DNA from 2 places in the Sphingobium fuliginis genome. Region 2 is predicted to be linked to the other one. Evidence: predicted binding sites of a transcription regulator. Region 2 holds the regulator's gene; the other holds the start of a gene.
What was found. Region 2 encodes LexA, which represses DNA repair genes until DNA is damaged. Its sites were predicted from a motif close to GTTCCNCNCTTGTTCT; they were not measured.
Positions count from the first base shown of each region.

Region 1 (5,620 bases), 660 kb from region 2:
ATCGGACGGCTCGACATGACGACCGAAGGCCTGCTGCTGCTCACCACCGATGGGGAGTTCAAGCGGCAGATGGAGCTGCCCTCCACCGGCGTCCCGCGCACCTACCGCGCCCGCGCCTTCGGTGAAGTCAGTCAGAACCAGCTGGAGGACCTGTTCGACGGGCTGGAGATAGACGGCATACGCTATGGCCGGATCGAGGCCAATCTGGAACGCCGCACCGGCCGCAACCAGTGGATCGAAATGACGCTGACCGAAGGCAAGAACCGCGAAGTCCGCCGCGTGCTCGAACATCTGGGGCTTCAGGTGAACCGGTTGATCCGCACCAGCTACGGCCCCTTCCATCTGGGCGAGCTGGCATCCGGCGCGGTCGAGGAAGTGCGGCAGCACGATCTGGTCGTCTTCCGCAAGAGCCTTGGGAAACCCTGACCCCCTCCGTTCGCCCTGAGCCTGTCGAGGGGCCCTTCTTTTCTGGAACGAGCCAGCCCATGAGAATAATTGCAGGCCAATGGCGGGGTCGCCCCCTTACCGCCCCCAAGAGCGACGCAACACGCCCTACGGCGGACCGCACCCGGGAAACCCTGTTTTCCATGCTGCTGAGCCGGATCGGCTCCTTCGAGGGGCTGAGCGTTGGCGATTTCTTCGCGGGCTCGGGCGCTCTGGGGTTCGAAGCGCTCTCGCGCGGCGCGGCAAGCTGCATCTTCGTGGAACAGGACCGCGCGGCGCTGGACGCGATCCGAGCCAATGGCGACAGGCTGGGCATCCGCCCCGACATCCGCCAGAGCAGCGTCCTGTCGCTGGGTCCGGCAAGCGAGCCCCTGGACCTCATCTTCATGGATCCGCCCTATCAGAGCGGCGCTGGCATGGTGGCGCTGGACAAGCTGAGCCGCCTGGGCTGGACCGGGCCCGCAAGCTGGATCAGCATCGAAACCGACCGGCGCGAGGATGTGGCGGTAAAGGGCTTTACCGTGGAGACGACCCGTGACGTGGGAAAGGCTCGACTGACGCTGCTGCGCGCAACGGAGCGCGCCGAATAGTCCAGGCGGATTGGGTGAAGTGATGGCGCGACGGACATGACCATGGACCATCGCCGCGGCTGCGCATTGCACCCAGCCTGCGACCCGGCATATCGGGAGCAGCCCCGGCGACCTTGCTGACGGTGCTCGATCGGCACAGCCTGACCGGCGGCGTAGCTGGACCGGGCTGGCAGCCATGATCGCCGCCATGCCCGGTCTTGCAAGCATCAACGCCGCTTGCGCATGGATTTGGGCGCTTCGCTCCGGTTGATGCAGCTATCCTGCACGGTCCTGCTGCACAGCGGATAATCCTTCTGCTCGGTCGGCGGCGGCGTCATATTGCCACCCACGGTCGCGGGATTGGCTGAGGTTCCGACGGGAGCGGACGGATCACGCGGAACGCCGGCAGGAGCCGGTTGCATGCCCGTGTCCGGCGGCACGGCTCCGGTCGGCTGCCCAGCATTGGGATCGGCGGCTGGGGGCGGCGTCGCGGGCGTCGCCGGAGTGGCCGGGCTGGCTGGCGTCGCTCCCGGTTCGGCGGGGGTCGCCGGCGTCGCAGGAGTCGCGCCCTGCTCGGGCGGAGGCGGCGTATCGGCGACGGGCGGCTGCGCCGAAGCCGGCATGTCCTGCGCGATCGCAATGCCGGTAACGCCGGTGCCGAAGGCCAATATGGCCGCACCTGCCAACAGGATCGATTTCATCGGGATCATCCTTTCCTTTGTTCTCGCCCCGTTCTGCCGTTTGGGCTGAACAAAGAACCGGATGCGCGATGCCTGCGTTCCGGCCCGGGCGACGAGCCGTTGCGGATGCGCCGCCAGACGATCCTGCCTGTCGGCCTCAGGCCTCGGGGTAGCGCTGGAACTTGGGCAGTTGATGCGCGCCCTCCATCCATGGCGCGGCCTCGGCAAATTGGACGTGGATGGCTGGCGGCAGGTTCGACTGGTCGTCCAGCGTTCCGGTCTGGATGTCGATCATGCCGGGGAACACGGCGGCATTGCGGTAGAAAAGGCCCGTACCGCAGGTTCCGCAAAATTCCCGCGTCACATTGTCGGAGGACCGGTATGCCACCGGCCGACCCGTCACCGTCACCTGTTCTTCAGGGAACAGGGCCCAGCCCACCATCGGCGCGCCCGCGCTTTTCCGGCAATCCGAACAATGGCACAGCGCGCTATAGGCCGGCTCGCCCTGCGCTTCGTAATGGATCGCCCCGCATTGGCACCGCCCCGAGAACATGGCCTTTACTCCTTGCATGATTCGCCTTTTGTTCTCATAGAAGGAGCAACGGTGCAAGGGCCGCCCGCCCTTGCCGCTTCCCGCCCGGCACCCTAGTTGATAGCGCATGACTCTGCCCGCCCCCTCCCCCGACGATCCCGCCTATCTCCAGGGGCTGAACGAACCCCAGCGGGAGGCCGTGCTCACGACCGAGGGGCCGGTGCTGGTGCTTGCAGGCGCCGGCACGGGCAAGACGGCGGCGCTCACCGCTCGCCTCGCCCATCTGATCGCCACCCGTCGGGCCTATCCTTCGGAAATCCTCGCAGTCACCTTCACCAACAAGGCGGCGCGCGAAATGCGGGAGCGCGTCGGCCGGATGATCGGCCCCGCCGTCGAAGGCATGCCCTGGCTGGGCACCTTCCACGCCATCGCCGCGAAGATGCTGCGCCGCCACGCCGAACTGGTGGGGCTGCAATCCAATTTCACCATCCTCGACACGGACGATCAGCTTCGCCTGATGAAGCAGCTCATCCAGGCGGAGGGAATCGACGAGAAGCGCTGGCCCGCACGCCAGCTCGCCGGCCTCATCGACCAGTGGAAGAACAAGGGGCTGACGCCGGAGGAAATCGGCGCCGGCGAGAGCGAGGGCTATGCCAACGGAAAGGGGCAGAAGCTCTACGCCGCTTATCAGGCGCGTCTTCGGGACGTGAATGCCTGCGATTTCGGGGACTTGCTGCTGCATGTTCTGACGATCCTGAAACGCCATCGGGACGTGCTGGAAAGCTATCAGCAGCGCTTCCGCTATATCATGGTGGACGAATATCAGGACACCAACAGCAGCCAGTATCTGTGGCTGCGCCTGCTCGCCCAGCAGCGCAAGAACATCTGCTGCGTGGGAGACGACGACCAGTCTATCTATTCATGGCGGGGGGCGGAAGTCGCCAATATCCTGCGGTTCGAAAAGGATTTTCCCGGCGCGAAGATCGTCCGGCTGGAACAGAATTATCGCTCGACACCCCATATATTGGGCGCTGCGTCAGGAGTGATCGCGGAAAATGGCAATCGCCTGGGCAAGACGCTCTGGACCGACATCGACGTGGGCGAGAAGGTCCGCATCATCGGCGTCTGGGACGGGCCGGAGGAAGCGCGGCGCGTGGGCGACGAGATCGAATCGATCGAACGCAGCGGCCAATCGCTGGAGGGGGTCGCCATCCTCGTCCGGGCCCAGCACCAGACGCGCGAGTTCGAAGACCGCTTCATCCAGATCGGCCTGCCTTATCGCATCGTGGGCGGCTTCCGCTTCTATGAACGCGCCGAGATTCGGGACGCTCTCGCCTATCTTCGCCTGGTCAATCAGCCCGCCGATGACCTGGCGTTCGAACGGATCGTCAACGTCCCCAAGCGCGGCCTGGGCGACAAGGCCGTGGAAAAGCTGCATCGGCTTGCCCGGGCGGAGGGCGTTCCGCTTGCCCTCGCCGCCGCGCGAATCCTCGACACGGACGAGATGACGCCGCAGGCCCGCCGCAGCCTCGGCGCCTTCATCGGCGATCTCGCCCGCTGGCGGGACCGCGCGGTGCAACTTCCCCATGCCGAACTGGCCCGACAGATATTGGACGAAAGCGGCTACACCGCCATGCTCCAGGCCGAACGCACCGCCGAAAGCGCGGGAAGGCTGGAGAACCTCAACGAACTGACCCGCGCCATGGAGGAATATGAGACGCTGGGCGCATTCCTGGAGCATGTAAGCCTCGTCATGGACAATGAGGCGCAACAGGACGAGCGCAAGGTCACGATCATGACCATCCACGCCGCCAAGGGGCTGGAGTTCGACACGGTCTTCCTCGCGGGGTGGGAAGAAGGCATCTTCCCCTCCCAGCGCGCGCTCGACGAAGGCGGCCTCAACAGCCTGGAGGAGGAACGCCGCCTCGCCTATGTCGCGATCACGCGGGCGAGGAAGTCCTGCGTCATCCTGCACGCCGCCAACCGCCGCATCTATGGCCAGTGGACCAGCTCCATCCCTTCGCGCTTCGTCGGGGAATTGCCTCCCGAACATGTGGAGGAGGAAAGCAGCATGTCCGGCGGCGCCTCGCTCTGGCGCGCCAACTGGTCGGAGCGGGCCGATCCCTTCGCCAATGTCCAGCGCGGCACCGGTCGCGGCCCCGGGTGGCAGCGCGCCCAACAGAGCGGACAGTTCACCCGCGAACCCGCAAGGATCGTGGAGGCGCGCGCATCAGCGGTCTCGCTCGGCAACAAGGGGCGGGATGACATGAGCGTCGGCCTGCGCGTCTTCCACCAGAAATTCGGCTACGGCACGGTGGCGGAGATCGAAGGCAACAAGCTGGAGATCGATTTCGAAACGGCGGGTCGGAAGCGGGTGATGGACAGCTTCGTCCAGCCTGCCTAGCCGTCAATCGAGCCTTTCCTCAAGACCGCCGTCCAATATCGTAGATACCGGATGAAATAGCGGTGGCAGGTACCGTTTTGTATGGGAATGATAAAGATGGGTGGCTTTTGGACGGTCTGCTTTCAGGTCAATGCTCGCAGTTTCAGACGCAGTGACCTGATGGCAAGGCTCTGATAATAATGGGCAGCCATGCTTGTGATAGTCCGCACATTCTTGCTTTGCGTCATCGCTCCTTGGCTGATCGCGTTCGTCTTTATAATCAATCACCAAGGCATAATCGGCTTACCCTTTGCCATTGCAGTAGGCGTAATTGGAATTATTATCACGCGACTGCCAAGCCTTACCAAGGGTGTCATCACTATAATTTACCTGTGCTTGGCGTTCTTTGTCTTGGTCAATTATTCGGTACGAATAGTTTGCGACTATAATCCTTGCGAGCGCAACGAAAAGGGTCAGCCGTTGGATTGACAGTGGTGCCGTTACGTCCACATTCGGTGTCCCTGCCTTCCCCTCCTGTCGTCCACAACTGGTCGATTCCAGACGCTCCTTTCACCGGTCAGCTTTCGGACTTAACCGAGCAACTGAGGATCAGCCATAGTAGCCCAACGGCAACAACATCCGCAAAAAGCATCCTATTTCCCAACAGGCGACCATTTCCACCTGTCCTATCCCGCCCCGGCCAGCCTACCAGGCTCTGTCTTTGAAACGTCCGATACATCGGGGTCCCACGCATGCGCGCGCGGGCGCACGCGCGCATACACTGTGAACTTCGGCGGAAAACGGCAGAAATCAGCCGCAAAACAGCCGCCTACAATCCTTATTGGATCGAGAAGCTGGCCCATGGCGAGCTACTTCAGATGATAGGGGAAAGTTGGTGGAGCCTAGCGGGATCGAACCGCTGACCTCCTGCATGCCATGCAGGCGCTCTCCCAGCTGAGCTAAGGCCCCATCGTTGCGCGGCATCATACCGCATCCCAATGGATCAGGCCAT
Region 1 covers NZ_CP060035.1:1,142,997-1,148,616, reverse strand. The annotation lists gene H5V43_RS05400 (pseudouridine synthase) at 1-426, shown strand, start outside; gene rsmD (16S rRNA (guanine(966)-N(2))-methyltransferase RsmD) at 486-1,034, shown strand; gene H5V43_RS05390 (hypothetical protein) at 1,241-1,714, opposite strand; gene H5V43_RS05385 (GFA family protein) at 1,851-2,246, opposite strand; gene H5V43_RS05380 (ATP-dependent helicase) at 2,353-4,629, shown strand; tRNA gene H5V43_RS05375 (tRNA-Ala) at 5,502-5,577, opposite strand.
Region 1: the regulator LexA is predicted to act here: its motif matches at 2,266-2,281, upstream of H5V43_RS05380 (ATP-dependent helicase).

Region 2 (5,620 bases):
AGCATGGCTTTCGAGCCACGACAAACCTCCGTTGTCAGTTCGGCCCGGGGGAAAGCAGCGCGGATTTGGCGCGGCGTGGAGCTGTGGCTGGAGGAGGAGCGCGAACGGTTGCCGCTATGGGTTCCGGTCGCCCTGGCTGCGGGAATCGCGGCCTGGTTCCTTCTGCCTAATCGGCTGGAATGGCTGGCCTTTTGCTGCGTGACGCTTGCGGTTGCCTGCGCCGCGCTGCTTTTGCCGCCCGGTGGCCGGGTGCGTCAGGCGATCGTCGTCGGTGGCATTCTTGCCTGTGCCGGGTGCCTGCTGGTCTGGGGGAAAGCGACGATCGTCGGATCGCCGCCCCTCGACCGCCCGGCCTTCATCTCGCTGAAGGGGGAGGTCCGGTCGGTCGAAAGGCTGCCCGCGCAGCACATGAGTCGCGTGCTGGTCCGGCCTGTCGGCGTGCCTGCCCTGCCGCCCCTGGTGCGCGTCAATCTTGACGATGCGTCGATGCCGCCGGGCGTCGGGGAGGGAGCCATCATAGCCTTCCGCACAAGGCTGATGCCGCCTGCGCCGCCCAGCCTGCCGGGCGGCTATGATTTTGCGCGGCGCGCCTATTTCGAGGGCGTCGGCGCGACCGGGCGTGTGCTGCCGCCGGTCACGGTCCTGCGGCCGGCCACGGCCGGCCCCCGGTTGAGGGCGCGTCTGTTCGAGCATATCCTGGAGCGCGTTCCGGGACAGGGCGCCGGCATCGCCGCTGCCCTGGCCACCGGCGATCAGGGCGCGATCGCGCAGGCAGATGCGGAGGCGATGCGGCGGAGCGGCCTTGCGCATCTGCTGTCGATCAGCGGTCTGCATGTCACGGCCCTGATCGCTGCGGTGATCTTCCTGTTGATGCGGCTGATGGCGCTCAGCCGCCGGGCGGCTCTCGACTGGCCGCTGATGCTGCTGGCCGCGGGCGGCGGCGCTCTGGCGGGCATCGGCTATACGCTTCTGACCGGCGCAGAGGTGCCGACCGTGCGATCCTGCGTCGCTGCCCTGCTTGTGCTGGGCGGACTGGCGATGGGGCGGGACGCGATCACGCTCAGGCTCGTGGCGGCGGGGGCGCTGGTGGTGCTGATCCTCTGGCCAGAAGCACTGGTGGGGCCGAGCTTCCAGATGAGCTTCGCGGCTGTGATAGCCCTGGTGTCGCTAGGCGAGCATCCGGCCTTCCGCGCCTTTCTCGCGCCGCGTGACGAAGGGGTATGGCGCCGGATCGGGCGCAATCTTGCGGGCATGCTGGCGACCGGCCTGGCCGTGGAGCTGGTGCTGGCGCCGATCGCGCTGTTCCATTTCCACAAGGCGGGCATGTTGGGATCGATCGCCAATCTGGTGGCCATACCGCTTACGACGCTGGTGGTCATGCCGCTGGAGGCGACGGCCTTGCTGTTGGACCTAGGCGGGTGGGGTGCGCCCTTCTGGTGGCTTGCCGCGCGATCGATCGACCTGCTGTTGCTGATTGCCCATGGCGTGGCATCCAGCCCTTGGGCGGTGGTTCTGGCGCCCGCCCAGTCGGGCGTAGTGTTCGGCCTGATGCTGCTGGGCATGCTGTGGTGCCTGCTATGGCGAAGCCGGTGGCGCTGGGCGGGTCTGATGCCCGTGACCACCGGCGTCATGATGGTGCTGACCAGCCCGATGCCCGCCATATTGATAAGCGGGGACGGCCGGCATGTCGCGGTGCGCACTGCCGATGGCGGCATGGCGATGCTGCGGGCTCGCGCCGGCGGCTATGCGCGCGACGTCATGGCGGAAAGCGCGGGTTATGACGGTACCTTGCAGGCATTGACGGCGCTGCCCCAGGCTCGCTGTTCTCCCGATCTATGCGCCGTTCGCCTGAAGGGAGGGGGCCGGAACTGGAACCTGTTGCTGACGCGAAGCAGCGTGAGGATCGATAATGCGATACTGGCGCGGGATTGCGCCTATTCAGACATCGTCGTCAGCGACCGCCGCCTGCAGGGCGCCTGTCGCCCACGCTGGCTGAAGGTGGATCGACGCTTCCTCGCCAGGACGGGTGGCCTGACCATCGATCTGGACCATGGCACCATGCGCAGCGCGAAGGCGTGGCATGATGAGCACCCCTGGGTCGCGCGGCCTTCCAGCCGGCCGCGCGAATACAGGAAGCATCAGTTATAGCGGCGCAGCAACCCTGCCAGCTTGCCCTGGATGCGGACCTGCCGAGGGTCGTAGATCTGCGGTTCATAGGCGCTGTTGGCGGGATCGAGCCGGACCTTCGGACCCTCACGCCGGAAATATTTCAGCGTCGCTTCATTTTCGTCGATCAGGGCGACCACGATCTGCCCCTCGCGCGCGACGTCGGTGCGCTGGATAAGCGCGAAATCGCCGTCCAGAATGCCCGCTTCGACCATTGAATCCCCCGCCACTTCCAGCGCATAATGATCCCCGGTGCCCAGCAGCGCGGCGGGAACGGAAAGCATGTTCTGCCCCTCCAGCGCCTCGATCGGCACGCCCGCCGCGATCCGGCCGTGCAGCGGAATCTCCAATATGTCGTTGGCGGCGACCGGGGGCCTGCTGGCCGCTGGACCGGGCGTCAGCGGCGGCTTGGCAGGCACGACGACCTTGGGAGCGCGATGCATGGCATCGGGCAGTTTGAGCACTTCCAGTGCGCGGGCGCGATTGGGCAGGCGGCGGATGAAGCCGCGTTCCTCCAACGCATTGATCAGGCGGTGGATGCCGGATTTGGACCGCAGGTCCAGCGCTTCCTTCATCTCCTCGAAAGAGGGGGATACGCCTCCCTCCTCCAGCCGGGTCTGAATGAAGCTCAGCAATTCCTGTTGCTTGGGTGTCAACATCTCGCCTTGCCCTCCTTGGAACGGATGGAGAACGCATAGGAAACGGAACGGGGCAAGTCAAGCGCCTAACCGTTGGGCGCTTTTGCTGGAACGCGGAAGGCCGCAGGCCGTTTAACGCCTGCCTTCCACGAAGAAGGTGAATAGGAGAGAAAGATGGCCAACCAGAACAACCAGGGCGGCGGTCAACGTCGCGACCAGCAGGGCGGCGACCGCTCCAGCCAGGGTGGACGCCAGCAGCAGCAGGAAGACCGGCAGGGCCAGATGGGCGATGAACGCCGTCAGGACAAGTCGCCCGGCAAGCAGCAGCGCTGAAGGAACGGCGGCGGTCCAGCATGGCTGACATCGCCGCCATCCGTCAGGACTGCATTGGAAGGGGTCGCGCGGCGGCCCCTTTCCTTATGCGAGGGGAAGAACCGTGACGGGATCGCCGGCGGCGGCCGGAGCAGAGCCGGCAGGTCGCAGGATGAGGCAGTCGGCCATCGCCATGGCCGCGGTGGCGGCGCTGTCCTGCGATGTCACGGAAACGATGCCCGCTTCCGTGCGGAAGGCGCGAAGGTAATCGTCGCGTTCCCCCGTGGCGGGCAGCGGCGCGGCGAGCGTCGCCGGCGCGGTGCGGGGCAGGGGCGATGCCGCGCCCATCATGTTGCGGACCAGCGGCAACAGGAACAGCGTCGCCGTCACGAAGGCTGATACCGGATTGCCCGGCAGGCCCAGGAAGACGACGGAACCCAATGTCCCCGCCATCAACGGCTTGCCCGGACGCATGCGGATTTTCCAGAAATCGAGCGAGCCCCCGGCCTGGACGAAAGCCGGGCGGACGATGTCGTGATCGCCCACCGATGCGCCGCCGGTCGAAACGATGATGTCCGCCTGGCTGGCGTGGGCAAAGGCCTGGATCATGCCGGGGAGATCGTCCGGCACGATCCCCATATCGATGACATCGCAGGAAAGGCCGGCGAGCAGGGCGGCCAGCATGGGCGCGTTGGAGGAGGGAAGCTGGCCGGGCTGCGTCGGCGCACCGGGGGGCACGAGTTCGTTGCCTGTCGAGAGCAGGGCGACCCGGGCCCGCCGCGATACGGGCAGCGTCCCATGCCCGCCCAACACGGCGAGCGCGATCTGCGCCGCCCCCAATGCGCTGCCGGCCTTCAGCAAAAGGCCGTCCTTGCGGAAGTCGGAACCGGCCGGACGCACATGGCGGCCCTTCGTCAGCGCCTCCTCCAGTCCGCGCAGCATGTCCCCCTCGCGCGCGGCGTTTTCCTGAATCAGGATGCTGTCGGCGCCCTGCGGCAAGGGCGCGCCGGTGAAGATGCGGCAGGCCTGGCGGGGTTCGAGGGGCGGAGGCGGCGGGCCCCCCGCCGCGCTTTCGGCGGCGACCTGCCATGGCCCGGGCCATTCAGCGGCGCGCAGGGCATAGCCGTCCATGGCGGAAAGATCGGCCCAGGGCTGATCACGCAGCGCAACGACATCTTCCTTCAGCCAGCGTCCGGCGCAGGCGGGAATGGGCATATGCTCCGTCGGCAGCGGCCTTGCCAGCGCCATCAGGCGGCTCTGCGCCTCCGCGACCGGAAGCAGGCTCATGACGCCGGCCCGTCCCCAGCCGTCCAGTCGCCGGACTTGCCGCCGCTCTTGGCCAGCAGGCGCACGTCGCTGATGATCATGCCCTTGTCCAGCGCCTTGGCCATGTCATAGACCGTCAGCAACGCGACCGACGCGGCGGTCAGCGCCTCCATTTCCACGCCGGTCTGACCGGCGGTCTTCGCGGTCGCCGTCACGGTCACGCCGCTGCCGTCGAGATCGAGGTCGATGCTGACCGAACTGAGCGGAATCGGGTGGCAGAGCGGGATGAGGTCGGCGGTCCGCTTGGCCGCCATGATGCCCGCCACGCGGGCCACGGCCAGCACATCGCCCTTCTTCACCAATCCCTGCTCGATCGCTGCTGCTGCATCGGGACTCATGCTGATGCGGCCGCTCGCGACAGCCTTGCGCGCGGTCGTCGCCTTGGCGGAAACATCGACCATATGGGCCGACCCCTCCTCGTCCAGATGGGTGAGCTTGCTCATCGCCCCGTCAGCAGCCTGCGCGTGGCGGTTTCGACATCCTCCTGCCTCATCAGGGTTTCCCCCACCAGAAAGCAGCGCACGCCATGGTCCGACATGGCGAGCAGGTCGTCATGGCTGCCGATGCCGCTTTCCGCAACGAAGGTGCATCCTTCCGGAGCCTGTCCGACCAGTTCGTAGGTGCGGGCGAAATCGACCGTGAAGTCGCGCAGGTCGCGATTATTGACGCCGATCAGGCGCGAGCGGAGCTTCATCGCGCGCTCCAGTTCCTGCGCATCATGCACTTCAACCAGCGCATCCATGCCCAGGCCAAGGGCGGCGTCCTCTATTTCCGCCATCTGATTGTCGTCCAGCGCGGCGACGATGATCAGGATCGCGTCGGCGCCGAGCGACCGGCTTTCCAGCACCTGCCAGGGATCGACCATGAAATCCTTGCGCAGCACCGGCAGGGCGCAGGCCGATCGGGCCGCGACCAGATAATCGTCATGCCCCTGGAAATAAGGTTCGTCGGTCAGCACCGACAGGCAGGCCGCGCCACCCGCCGCATAGGCGCGGGCATGGGCGGGCGGATCGAAATCGGGGCGGATCAGGCCCTTGGACGGGCTGGCCTTCTTGATCTCCGCGATCAGGCCGAATCCGGAGCCGGCGGCACCGTCCAGCGCCTTGCGGAAGCCGCGCGGAGGCGTCTGTTCGGCGGCGCGGGCGTGAAGCGAGGAGATGGGCGTGGCGGCCTTGCGC
Region 2 covers NZ_CP060035.1:485,860-491,479, forward strand. The annotation lists gene H5V43_RS02310 (ComEC/Rec2 family competence protein) at 4-2,148, shown strand; gene lexA (transcriptional repressor LexA) at 2,139-2,825, opposite strand; gene H5V43_RS02320 (hypothetical protein) at 2,979-3,137, shown strand; gene H5V43_RS02325 (molybdopterin molybdotransferase MoeA) at 3,222-4,403, opposite strand; gene moaC (cyclic pyranopterin monophosphate synthase MoaC) at 4,400-4,885, opposite strand; gene trpC (indole-3-glycerol phosphate synthase TrpC) at 4,882-5,620, opposite strand, start outside.